3 regions of the Paenisporosarcina sp. P4_B8 genome follow, and region 1 is predicted to be linked to each of the others. Evidence: riboswitches for the same ligand, from Rfam matches in the RefSeq annotation. Region 1 holds a riboswitch; each other region holds the start of a gene.
What was found. Region 1 has a riboswitch for thiamine pyrophosphate ahead of thiT (energy-coupled thiamine transporter ThiT). Riboswitches for the same ligand answer to the same signal wherever they lie in the genome.

Region 1 (4,219 bases):
GTACAATAAGATAAAGAATACCGTACACTGCAATAAACAAGAAAGGAAGTCCTGCAGTCAGGAAGTTAAATGATGTGCTAGGCTCTACAGTGCCATCAACTGTCGTGCTGAATACTGCGATTGAACCAATCACTAATACAATGAACCCGACAATTCCGAGCACCACGGGAATCAAGTGTGACAGAAGAGAGCGTTTCGCATGATACTTAACCTCAGCTGTCGGTGAAACGAAATATACGATTAATGGCAATAAGAATGGAGCGAATAAAATACTGAAATAACACAAAGCGGATAATATACGTTGATTATCCATTAATACTCCTCCTTTAATGCTTACTGCCATTTAATACGTTACAACATTAATAGAGGTTTCAAATCAATGCATATTTCGTTAAAATGTCTGCATATTGCTCAACGGATGATATCAATACATACTCTCCTGGTCCGTGCCAGTCGTCTCCGCTTGGTCCGAACTCAATTGCTCCAGCACCAGTTTTTGCATAGTAACGTGTATCCGCAGCTCCATGCTGCCCGAATAACACAGCCTCTTTTTGTGTTACTTGTGCTATAACACCAGCAAGAGATTGAACAAAAGCATTATCTTCGGTAGTTGTAATGGCGGGTGTTTTACCGCCAGGTTTGACAATGTTTTTGGGGTTAATAGATTGAGCAAGTTCAGTCATTTCTTCAATAATATCTTCCCATTTTTGTCCTGGCACAAAGCGAATATCGTAGTTAACTAGGCATTCATCAGGTACGACATTATATCGATCGCCCGCCTGGATTTTAGCCAAGTTAATGGAAGGATATTCGTAATATGGATTGCTTGCTTTCGTAAATGGTAGTGTCTTTAATTGTTCATTAAATTTAAAGGCTGCTTCAATGGCATTCGTTCCTTCCCATGGACGGGATCCGTGGGCAGCTTTTCCGAATAAAGTGACATCCGCATGCAGAATTCCTTTCGATTGAACACTAAGTTTCAGGTGAGTTGGTTCTCCGCAAATGACAAAGTCACCTGAGCGACCAATTTCTACAAGATGACCGGATGTTTTACTTCCACCCGTTTCTTCATCCGTTACAATATGTAAAACAATGCGTTGCTTAAGTTCTTCCCTTGCAGAATAAGTACGTCGGAACGCTTCCATCATGGCTGCCACTCCAGCTTTCATATCTGCGGATCCACGACCATACAAGCGGTCGCCTTCGATAACGGGATTGAATTGCTCGATTTTTCCAGGTACTACATCCACATGGCCATTCCATACGATGGTTGTGAGACCTTGTCCGATTTCAGCGTGAATCATCAATCGGCCTTCATTTTCAAGAACTTCATGTGTTATTTCATGACTATCGAGCCATTTTGAACAAAATCGAAGTGCTTCGTTGGCACCTTCTTCTGTATCACTTTTAATTGCTACCAAATTTTTCAATAACTCGATCATATAACTTCACATCCTCATTAAATTTTTATATTCAGTATACATACAGCTGTTCCAAAAGTCACAGAACAAACGAAACCCTCTTGCTTCTCTTTCCCTCTTTAGTTACAATTAACCCGTAATATCAAAATTAGATGTATTTACCACAAGGGGAGCCTGTAATGGCTGAGAGTGAGCGAGGAACGTTCTAACCCTTTGAACCTGTAAGTTAATGCTTGCGCAGGGATGTGGATAGAAACCGACTCCAACGACGTCAGGCTCTGTCCCTGAGGTCGTTTTTTTATGGTTTTTTTCACCCTGACATGCGATTTGCAGTACATCGCAAAAGGAGGAAGAAAGATGAATCGAAGTAAGTTGTTATTATTAATTGAAGTGGCTATTTTTGCAGGAATCGGATTGGTATTGGATATGCTTTCTATTAACTTATGGTTCCAGGGCGGATCTATTAGTCTTGTCATGGTACCAATCGTATTGATGGCTATTCGATGGGGGCTTGCGGGAGGTTTGAGCACGGGTCTGATTATTGGGGTCCTTCAAATTTTAGCGGGAAGAGCTTATATTTTATATCCTGCCCAAGGTTTCCTGGATTATTTCGTTGCGTTCACAGTTGTTGGCTTAGCAGCACTTGTCAGACATAAAGTAATACAAGCAAAAAATGAGCAGCGTAAAGGAAAAATGATTACTTATATCGTATTGGGAGCTGTTTTTGGTGGGCTCTTCCGGTTCTTTACACATGTAATCGCAGGAGTTATTTTCTTTTCAGAAGCTGCAGAAGGCAAGAACGTTTGGATTTATTCGCTCGTATATAACGGCGGTTATATGATTCCTTCCATTATTTTGACAGCAATTGTGTGCTCCATCATTTTCGTTGCTGCACCACGTCTTATTGAACATCGCAATAATGTTTGATTTATAGGTGTGTCTTTATTGAGTGGAATCATCTATGTTTGTAGCAAATGGACAGAATTGGTTTTGAATGAACAAAAACCATGTATAAACCCTGTATGGGTTGTTTTTAAAATTCGGCCGATGACGCAATTCCTCTATCGCGCATACTTTACTAGAGGTTTACCAAATGTTCAGAATGATTTTGGTAAATGGGAAAGCATCTTTTCTTGTGGTATAGTATGGGGTAGATAATTTGAGGAAGAAAGGGTTTAACGAATATGATTGCAAAAACTACTGAAGACTTTGAGTCGTTAAAAACTATCGGTCGCATCGTTGCAGAAATTCGCGATGTAATGCGAGATGCAACAAAACCAGGTGTCACGACAAAAGAACTTGATGAGATCGCTGGCCGTATGTTTAAAGAAAAAGGAGCTATTTCTGGTCCTAAAGGGGAATACGATTTCCCTGGATTTACATGCATCAGTGTCAATGAAGAAGTTGCTCATGGCATTCCCGGTTCACGTGTCATCAAAGATGGAGACCTAGTGAACATCGACGTATCCGGATCATTTAATGGCTATTTCGCAGATACGGGAATTTCATTTGTAGTGGGTGAAGGCTACGCGAAGAAAGAAAAGCTATGTACAGTAGCTGAAAGTGCATTTAACCGTGCAATGTTGAAAGTAAAGGCTGGTGCTCGGTTAAATCAAATCGGCAAAGCGGTGGAACGTGAAGCGAAGCAAAATGGATTAACTGTCATTATGAACTTAACTGGACATGGTATCGGAAAATCTCTTCATGAAGCACCCCAGCATATTTTGAATTACTTTGATGCATGGGAACCTACCATCTTAAAAGAAGGTATGGTTTTGGCAGTTGAGCCGTTCATTTCAGAAAAAGCGGAACATATCGTGGAGTCTGGTGACGGTTGGACTTTCTTGACTCCGGATAAATCATTAGTTGCACAGATTGAACATACGGTCATCGTTACTAAAGATGCGCCAATTCTTATTACGAAAATCGATTAAATAATGCGAAAGACCAACTGCTATGAACGCGCAGTTGGTCTTTTTTTAATAAATAGGATGCCCGCTAGCATGACTGCACATAAGAAAAGAGCAGCTGTAGAGACAAGAAGTTCTTCGAAACCATTTCGGACCGCAATTCCGATATAAGCCCAAATAAAGACAAATACATATGCGATATCAAAATGGTGGAAACGAATATGTAGTGCGAGTGCTGTTCCAACAGTCATCATGATGACTGCCCACAGGGGGTCACTCAATCCCCATCCATTCCACTGATATAGAGTTAGGACATAACTAATATTCGTAATCGTTGCAACACTGATCCATCCCAAATAAATTGATATTGGTAAGCGACCAGTAAGAAGGTTATCGGATACTGGATAAGTACGATAAAGTAAAATTAGTGTAATTAGGAATGCAATCATCACGACAACCGTAAATAAGAAATATTCATAATGCCATAAATAAATCCATGCCACATTAAAAATGCAACTGATGATAAACAGATTTGAGCGCTTTATATAGGTAGCGTCTATATCTTTACTCTTCTTCCACATGCCTATCAACCAAATGATCATCAATACATAAATAACGGACCAAATTGAAAATACATAGCCGGCCGGTGTAAATAGTACAGGAAGACGATTGGAAATTTCACCAGTTGTTTGATTGTTAATTGGTAAAATATTTGCCAATGCATTGAAAGTAATCACACCAATCAGTGCGATGACCATTAGTGCGAAACGAACCACAGCATTCACCTCCTATATATTAGTATAACGTCAGTCCAAAGCAACAACAAATTTCTATTTACCAAAAATTCCTTTAAAATGAAGTTTAAGAGAGATTGGAGGTCTCTGGATG
Region 2 (4,219 bases), on a different contig from region 1:
ACTTGCGGTTCTATTAACAATGCACAAGCGGTTGCAAGTCGTTGTTTCATTCCTCCGGAAAGCGTTTGAATCATTGCATGCCGGATTTCAGAAAGACCGGTAAGGGTAAGTGTTGATGTGATTCGCTGTTCCATTTCTGCCCGATTGACGTGCAGATTTTCTAACGTAAAAGCCATTTCTTGTTCAACTGTAGGCATACAAAATTGTGTATCCGGATCTTGGAAGACGGTAGCGATTCTCCGATTAATTTCCCCAGCGACATAACTACTGGTGTCTTTATTAAAGAGGACAACCGAACCACTTAGCTCTCCGTCACAATTGGCAGGGTACAAACGATTCATCAAATACAGTAAACTACTTTTCCCGCAGCCACTCGGACCATATAAGACGACACGTTCGCCAGCATCTATCGAAAATGAAATGTTTGTAAAAACTGGCGAGTCATCTTCTGGAAATTGAAACGTGACTCCTCTGAAGTCAATTACTTGTGAGATGCCACTTGGTGATTCATTCGTGAAATCTTTACCCAATGGACTCACCCTTCAGCTTGTGTTTCTTTGACGTATTGCGAGAAATCGAATATCCACGGAGAGCCCCTGTTGCCAGTAAACCATCGGATACATACTTTCCGCCTAAACCAGCGATGATGGCACCACTCATCACTCGAAGTGTGAACATCAAGATAAGCAGTGAAGGGTCAAGCGCTGCGTAACCAGATACAAAGAAGCCATAGGCAAAACTGAAGACTGCAGAACCAATCCCCGCTAAACAAAGCACCCACCAGTCATAGCGTTTGTAACCTGTCGCGGCAAAAGCAGCTTCTGCACCAAGCCCCTGGACTAGTCCAGATAAAATCAAACGTGGTCCCACCGCATTACCGATCATCACTTCAATAGTCGCTGCCATGGTTTCAGACAAAAGAGCGGCACCCGGTTTGCGGATGATGTATGCACAAATGATCGACACAATAAACCAAATCCCAAAGATCCACTCGTATGCAATCGGTCCAATCACTCCAGCCCAAATGTTTCCTACTTGAACAAACAGCAAATAAACGACGGCAAAGACAACAGCAAAAACGGATAGCAACACAACTTCTTTCAGTTTCCAGGACTTCAACATATTACGCATCTCCTTTGTGAGAAGGGCTGTTGATGCTCATGTTAACAGTCATGACCAAATGTTTATGTTGTTCCGATCGAGCGTGTGTAAAAGAATCTTCAAGGAATGCAAACACGTCGTGAATATCCCCATGAAGTCCACTTGCATAATGCATGGAATCATTGAACACCCCATATTCTTTTGCGCGTGCCACTTCCTGATAAATAACCGACATATAATCGGGGTTATTCATCGGATACAGGGCAAATTGTGATGATACATATTGTTTGATTTCGCGAATTTGAGGATGGTTTAACAGAACATCATCTTTTTCTAGATAAACATCGCCTGCAGAATCCCCTGGGCAGCCAATCGAAAAGGTTCCGTTAAAGGCGACATGGGCACCCGTTTTTGCTGCATACAATACGATGGCTCTCGCTGTATCGAATACATGCATTTGCTTCCCTCGCATCACCGTACTGACGTCGTCGGTATGCATCCATACATTTGAGGTATCTGCTTCACGCAAAGCCCCTTTAATAATTTCAATAAAATTGTCCGCCATCGGGTGAATCGAAAACCGTAAGCCAACGATTGGACTAATCCCACAACTAAACTCATTCGACATCTCTTTTTCCTCCTTTTTTAGTGCCAGGCACCTATTATTGAACATAAAAAAGCTGCATTCGACGTGGAATGCAGCTGGTTTGCGCAAAAAGAAAAAAAGTTGGGCAAAGGTCACCGCACTTCCTCACGCCAGTATTATCTGGATCGAGTATTAAGGGATCGGAGCAAATGCTCTCATCTCAGCCAAACTATAGCACCCCTAGTGCAAATTCGTATGCAGTTTTATATATTCAAGAACGGCTTCATTGTAACGCATGAAAAAAGGATTGTAAATAAAGTAAATATCAATACTTGCCAATCAGTAAATTCTGTTCTATATTATATATAACAAAACTGTTCTACTAAGAATAGAACAAAGGGAGGTCGCATATGTTTATTGAGATTGAACCGGATTCGACCGTACCGATTTATTTACAATTGGCTCAGCAAATTATTGAAGGGGTAGCAAAGGGGTCTTTGAAACCTGGAGATTCCTTGCCATCTGTACGCTCATTTGCAGCTGATCTCGGCATGAACATGCATACGGTAAATAAAGCTTATCACTACTTGGAAGAGAAGGAATTTATTCAGATTGTACCGAAGAAAGGTGTATTCATTCATGAAAAAGGTGTACGGAAAGCATCAGCTTCCGATCGCCAACGTCTGAGCAAAGAATTACGCCCAATCATAGCAGAAGCACTTTGTCTTCAGTTGTCTCAAGAGGACATTGAGTTACTGGTGAAAGAAATTATTTTGGATTTGAAGGAGGTTAAGTAATGTCAGCAATCATTTTTATCGTCTTATTAATGTTCAACATTGCCATTCAAGCCTTTTTACCGAAGTTTCTGAAGGAAAGTGAAGCGTTTGGCGTGTATATCCCGGATACGCACGTAAAAGACCCACGCCTTATGAGGATGAAAAACCGCTACACTCAATTGGTTTTGCTATGTGGTGTGGTTGTTCTGGTCCTATTCATTGGCTGGGTGTTAATCGTCCGTCCACAGGAGCAACAAATTGTATTTTGGGGATTAGCCGCACAAATAGGTGCATTGGTTTTGCCGATGGGGCTATATGCAAAAAATCATATTGCATTAGCTAACTGGAAGAAAGATGAAAAATGGACAGCGGGTCAAGTTGAGCGGAAAGTGGTAGACCTGCAGTTTCGTGAGCAACTGAAACTGTTGCCCAACATGTATTTTATTTTGCCGATGCTTTTGACCGTCAGTCTAAGTGTTTATGGATTAACCCAATATGATTTGTTACCTGACCAGCTTCCGACGCACTGGGGTCCGAATGGGGAAGCGGATGCATTTACGGAAAAAAGTTGGCTTTCAGTCAATTCGTTGCCATTCCTAACCCTCGTACTTCAAGGCATGTTGCTTTTTTTCAATGGGGCCATGAAGCAATCAGGTGCAAAGATTCAGGTGCGAAATAAAAAACGTTCCCGAGAACAACAACTCGCGTTCCGTAAATATACAAGTTGGTTATTGTTTGTCGTGACCATCACGGTGACGTTGTTGATGGGATACTTACAGCTGACCATTATTTTTCCTGAAACCATGTCAACTTCAGTAACTCTTGCTTCCACCATCTCTTTCTTGGTCATTATTTTAGGTTCTGTCCTATTTTACGCCATTAAAGTAGGGCAAAGTGGCACCAGAATAGCCGTATCACACCCAGATGAAAGTCTAGAAGGGGTAATCGATCAAGATGATGATCGATACTGGAAATTCGGAATGTTTTATGTGAATAAGAACGATCCGAGCATAATGGTGGAAAAACGTTTTGGGATTGGCTGGACCATCAATTTCGGTCACAAAACCAGTTGGATTTCCTTACTATTACTAATAGGAAGTATCGTGTTCGTTTCAACATTGCAATAAAGAGGAGTGGGAGAAAATGGAGGAATTACAAGGGGTGCCTTGGGGTATTATCACACCGATATTTATCATTCAATTTATTTTAATAGTAGTTGCACTTATCGATTTAGCAAAAATACATCAAACAAACGGACCTAAATGGGTCTGGGCACTGGTCATTATTTTCATTAGTATTTTTGGACCTATTTCGTACTTTATTGCAGGGAGAAAACAAACATGACGACAATCTTAGAAGCTAATCATTTAACGAAAATATACGGATCAGAGCGAGCTGTAAATGATGTGACTTTTGCGCTGGGAGAAGGCACATCTACGGCATTAATCGGACCAAATGGAGCCGGTAAAACGACGACTTTATCCATGCTTGGTGGGTTATTACAACCAACATCGGGTACCATTTCACTGAATGGGGAAAAACATGCGGACGTAAGAAAACATATTGGTTTCCTGCCTCAATATCCACAATTCTTTTCGTGGCTGACAGCACTGGAATTTACTGAAATGGCGGCGAAATTAAGTGGGATGGACTCACGGTCTGCCAAGCTTGAAGCACAAAAAACACTGGAGTTCGTAGGACTTGGAGATGCACTACGGAAAAAAACGGGTACTTTCTCCGGCGGAATGAAACAACG
Region 3 (4,219 bases), on a different contig from region 1:
TCATCTTTGTTTCCGAAACGTCGAGCATCAGCATCAGTTGTTCTTCTACAGTGAGAAAAGGAACAAGATGAGAGGATTGAAAGACAAATCCGAACTCACTTGCCCGGATTTTTCGAATTTGCTCCTGACTCAACTTAGACAAATCTTTCCCATCGAATAGAATCTGACCATGCGTTGCGCGTTGAAGACCGGCGGCTATTGTAAGTATCGTACTTTTACCAGAACCAGATGCTCCAACTAAAGCTGTTATTTCCCCTTGTTGAAGAGAAAGATTGATTCCTTTTAATACTTGCTCTTCTACGTCCCCATTTCTAAACGTTTTTTTGACATCATCAATTGTGAATACAGTCATATTAAACCTCTCCTTGTTGAATCGCTTGTAGTGGCTCGACTTTTTTAATTTGGATACCCGATAGCGTAGCGCCAACAAATCCGATGACCACGAATATGAGTGATAATTGAACCGTTGTTTGAAGGGTTAAACTAAAAGGCATTCCTTCAGGTGCAATCATTGTGAAAGCTTGGCTCAATGCAACTGATAATGTTAGTGCAATTGCAGTAATAAATAGCATCTGTGACCACATCATCCCAAATAATTGACTTGTTTTAACTCCAAGTGCTTTCAAAATCCCGTATAGTCCTATTTTTTGAACGTTCATCATGTAGAAGAATATCGCGAACAACATCCCGCTGATGACGACTAAAAACCATACAATCATATTGAGCGACATCTGTTCTGCGCTATAACTTGGAATCGTATTGAGAAATTCTTTGTTTGAAAATGATTGTAATCCGTCAATTGCATGCTCCTTATCATTTCCAGGTACAAATACCAATTGCATATCTTCCACACCGTAGATTTCTTTGTAGTTTTCCATATTGATATAAGCGACAGGTGCGTGGCTATATTTCTTTTGATCGACAAAGCCTTTTACTTTAAATTCACCGCTGAACTGATTGTTCGTTATGGTATCTCCGACATTTATGCCGTCTTCTTCTAATGAACTATCTAATATGATTTCTCCTTCTCCAACTTTTTCAAATAACTTCGAATCAGTTGAAGTAACAAAGGCAACGCTATGTTGTTTGTCGTCTGCATCGTTCACAAATCCCATCTGAATTGAAAGTGCCGCTGCATCCTTCTGGTTATTTATTGCTTTGTCTTGTAAATTTTCATCTATTTTCGAAAGATTATAGGTTTCATTTGCTTCGTCATTCATATAAAATTGACCATTTGGCAGATCTTTTATTAAAGCCGCATTATCTTGAGATAAACCATTCGATAATCCAGAAATGATAAACGTTAAAAAACTAACAAGAAATATAATTGATCCTAATATGATAAATTTTGCTTTACTCTTCCTAATTTCTTTCCATGCAATATTCATCTTTTACGCCTCCGTTTTTTATGATAACTAGAGTATATTAGTGTTAAGTGAACGGAATATGAACTGAAGATTACATCGTAAAACGACTGTCAAATACTTTTTCTTTTCGGGATGCAGAGGAATTTATCAGGATGGTTACTGTGGCGACTTGTGCATGTATACTCAAAAACTGGCTATCATGTTTACGTAGAAAAATGCATTAAATTTATTTTTGGATTGATAAGTAATTAATTCGTGTTATGATGTTCATGTACAACTGAATAGTAATATCTTCCACTAGGGGGACCTTGCAATTGATAAATGGAAATCATTTATTCATAAATAAAGGTTGAGATTAAAGTAATGCTTTAAGACCCTTAGAACCTGATCTGGTTTATACCAGCGTAGGGAAGTGGAGTTGCGGAGCAGTATGTTTTTTTACTATTTTTCCAATACAACCACTTTCTTATGTTTGTTAAGAGAGTGGTTTTTTATTTGCCCTAAATTTGGCGGAAGTGATTCGATTCAGTTGAGAAAAACTTTTTTGGAGGTTGTTTTATGACATTTTCAAAGCTTTTAAGAGAAGAATCAGATCACATTTGGGAAGCAAGCTTTCATCATCCGTTCGTTACAGGAATTGGGGATGGGACATTGTCTTTAGAGTGTTTCCGTTATTACGTTATGCAGGATGCATACTACTTGTCCCACTTTGCAAAGGTTCAAGCTTTGGGTGCAGCAAGAGCTAATGATTTTGAAACAACGAGTAAAATGGCAGCTCATGCACAAGCCACATATGAAGCAGAATTATCGCTGCATAAGAATTTTTCACGTCGACTCGGAATAACAGAAGAAGAACAAGCAAATTTCAAGCCTTCGCCTACTGCGTATGCTTACACATCCCATTTGTATCGTGCAGCATATCACGGACATTTAGGCGATATTATCGCAGCCATTTTACCTTGTTATTGGCTTTATTTTGAAATCGGCGAGAGACTTCAGTCGTGTACTCCTGAAGAACCGATTTACCAAGAATGGATTGCTGCATATGGTGGTGAATGGTTTAGAGCGAAAGTCGAGGAACAAATTAATAGACTAGACAAGCTTGCTGAAACAGTAACTGCTGAGGACCGCGAACGGATGAAAGAACATTTTATCATTAGTAGCCAATACGAATATTCATTTTGGGAAATGGCCCATACATTAGAAAAATGGCCAGCTCAAAAAGAAGTAGTAAGTTACACATAGAAAAATGTAGTTGGCGTAGGGAAGTGGAAATAGCTATTAAAATATTTCGGATATCAGTATAAGAAAAGACATCAGTTTGCACCATTGTGGGTGCAAACTGTGTTTTTCTAGCACTGATAGCTATTAAAATATTTCGGATATCAGTATAAGAAAAGACATCAGTCTGCACCATTGTGGCTGCAAACTGTGTTTTTCTAGCACTGATAGCTATTAAAATATTTCGGATATCAGTATAAGAAAAGACATCAGTTCGCACCATTGTGGGTGCAAACTGTGTTTTTCTAGCACTGATAGCTATTAAAATATTTTGGATATCAGTATAAGAAAAGACATCAGTTCGCACCATTGTAGGTACAAACTGTGTTTTTCTAATTTAATTTACGTTTAGTTTATAAGGCAATCAACTTTAGGCTTTTGAAAGGGGATAAAGAGTATGGATCATGCAAAACTACATGTCATATCAACTGGAAGCCAGAAGCCAGAGCAATTAGCAGAAATAGCTGGGGCGATCCATCCATATATCGATGCCATCCATATTCGAGAGAAGTCGAAAACAGCCATAGAAATCTACAGATTAGTGAGTTTATTAACGGACAATAAAGTCCCGTTATCTAAAATAATTATCAACGATCGACTAGATGTGGCCTATGTGTCAAAGGTTGGAGGAGTTCAACTCGCCTATCATTCTATACCAGCTGATATTGTGAAAATACAGTTTCCAAGTTTAAGAGTTGGTTGTTCGGTTCATTCAATTGATGAGGCTCATATTGCACAAGAACAAGGTGCAGATTATGTGATTTTCGGACATGTTTTCCCCACACAATCAAAGCCGGGATTAGTTTCAAAGGGTTTAGAGCAATTAGCCACCGTCTCACATTCAGTTACTATTCCCGTATTTGCAATAGGCGGTATAAAACCGCTAAACGTTCGGGAAGTAATCGAAGCTGGGGCGAGTGGTATTGCTGTGATGTCAGGAATATTAGAAGCTGATAATCCGTTAGAGGCAGCAAAGGAATATTATCAAAAGCTAACGTCTAACAATTGACATAATAATTTTCCAGGGAAAAAGGGGGGATTTGATGAGATATCAGTATGATGCAATCGTGGTGGGCGGTGGAGTTATTGGGGGATCCATCGCTTATAATCTTGCCAAAAGAGGGATTAAGGTACTTTTGTTGGAAAAAGATCGACTTGCAAGTAAATCATCTGGAGCCGCTGCTGGAATGTTGGCCGCTCAAGCAGAATTGGATGGAGTGGGACCACTTTTTCAATTAGCTAGAAAAAGCAGAGCGATGTTTACAAGACTAGCAGATGAAATAAAAGGGACCAGTGGAATAGATATTGAACTCATAAATAAAGGCATGCTAAAGGTTGCCATTAATGAACAGGAACAACAGGAATATAAGAGATTCATTGCAATCCAGAGACAAAGTGGAGATCAAGCTGATTGGCTTACAGCTGAAGAGGTAAGAGAAAAAGAGCCTGCATTATCTCAAGATATTATTGGAGCAATGCTTCTTGATAAAGATGGGCATGTAGAAGCCCCCCAGTTAACTTTAGGGTTATTAAAGTCTGCAGCAGTACTTGGTGTGGTAATAAAAGAATAC

Region 2: another riboswitch for thiamine pyrophosphate. It lies ahead of AC1DSK_RS10665 (YkoF family thiamine/hydroxymethylpyrimidine-binding protein); the one in region 1 lies ahead of thiT (energy-coupled thiamine transporter ThiT).
Region 3: another riboswitch for thiamine pyrophosphate. It lies ahead of tenA (thiaminase II); the one in region 1 lies ahead of thiT (energy-coupled thiamine transporter ThiT).

What each region holds. Positions count from the first base shown of each region.
Region 1 covers NZ_JBFUHX010000006.1:129,192-133,410, forward strand. The annotation lists gene AC1DSK_RS08010 (magnetosome magnetite crystal formation protein family) at 1-313, opposite strand, end outside; gene AC1DSK_RS08015 (M20 family metallopeptidase) at 372-1,442, opposite strand; TPP riboswitch at 1,578-1,682, shown strand; gene thiT (energy-coupled thiamine transporter ThiT) at 1,779-2,348, shown strand; gene map (type I methionyl aminopeptidase) at 2,606-3,355, shown strand; gene AC1DSK_RS08030 (TspO/MBR family protein) at 3,376-4,107, opposite strand; gene AC1DSK_RS08035 (hypothetical protein) at 4,217-4,219, shown strand, end outside.
Region 2 covers NZ_JBFUHX010000010.1:15,155-19,373, forward strand. The annotation lists gene AC1DSK_RS10655 (ABC transporter ATP-binding protein) at 1-530, opposite strand, end outside; gene AC1DSK_RS10660 (ECF transporter S component) at 523-1,122, opposite strand; gene AC1DSK_RS10665 (YkoF family thiamine/hydroxymethylpyrimidine-binding protein) at 1,124-1,729, opposite strand; TPP riboswitch at 1,833-1,939, opposite strand; gene AC1DSK_RS10670 (GntR family transcriptional regulator) at 2,098-2,484, shown strand; gene AC1DSK_RS10675 (DUF1648 domain-containing protein) at 2,484-3,590, shown strand; gene AC1DSK_RS10680 (PLD nuclease N-terminal domain-containing protein) at 3,607-3,807, shown strand; gene AC1DSK_RS10685 (ABC transporter ATP-binding protein) at 3,804-4,219, shown strand, end outside.
Region 3 covers NZ_JBFUHX010000004.1:164,882-169,100, forward strand. The annotation lists gene AC1DSK_RS06050 (ABC transporter ATP-binding protein) at 1-352, opposite strand, end outside; gene AC1DSK_RS06055 (ABC transporter permease) at 354-1,388, opposite strand; TPP riboswitch at 1,657-1,795, shown strand; gene tenA (thiaminase II) at 1,926-2,612, shown strand; gene tenI (thiazole tautomerase TenI) at 3,046-3,657, shown strand; gene thiO (glycine oxidase ThiO) at 3,692-4,219, shown strand, end outside.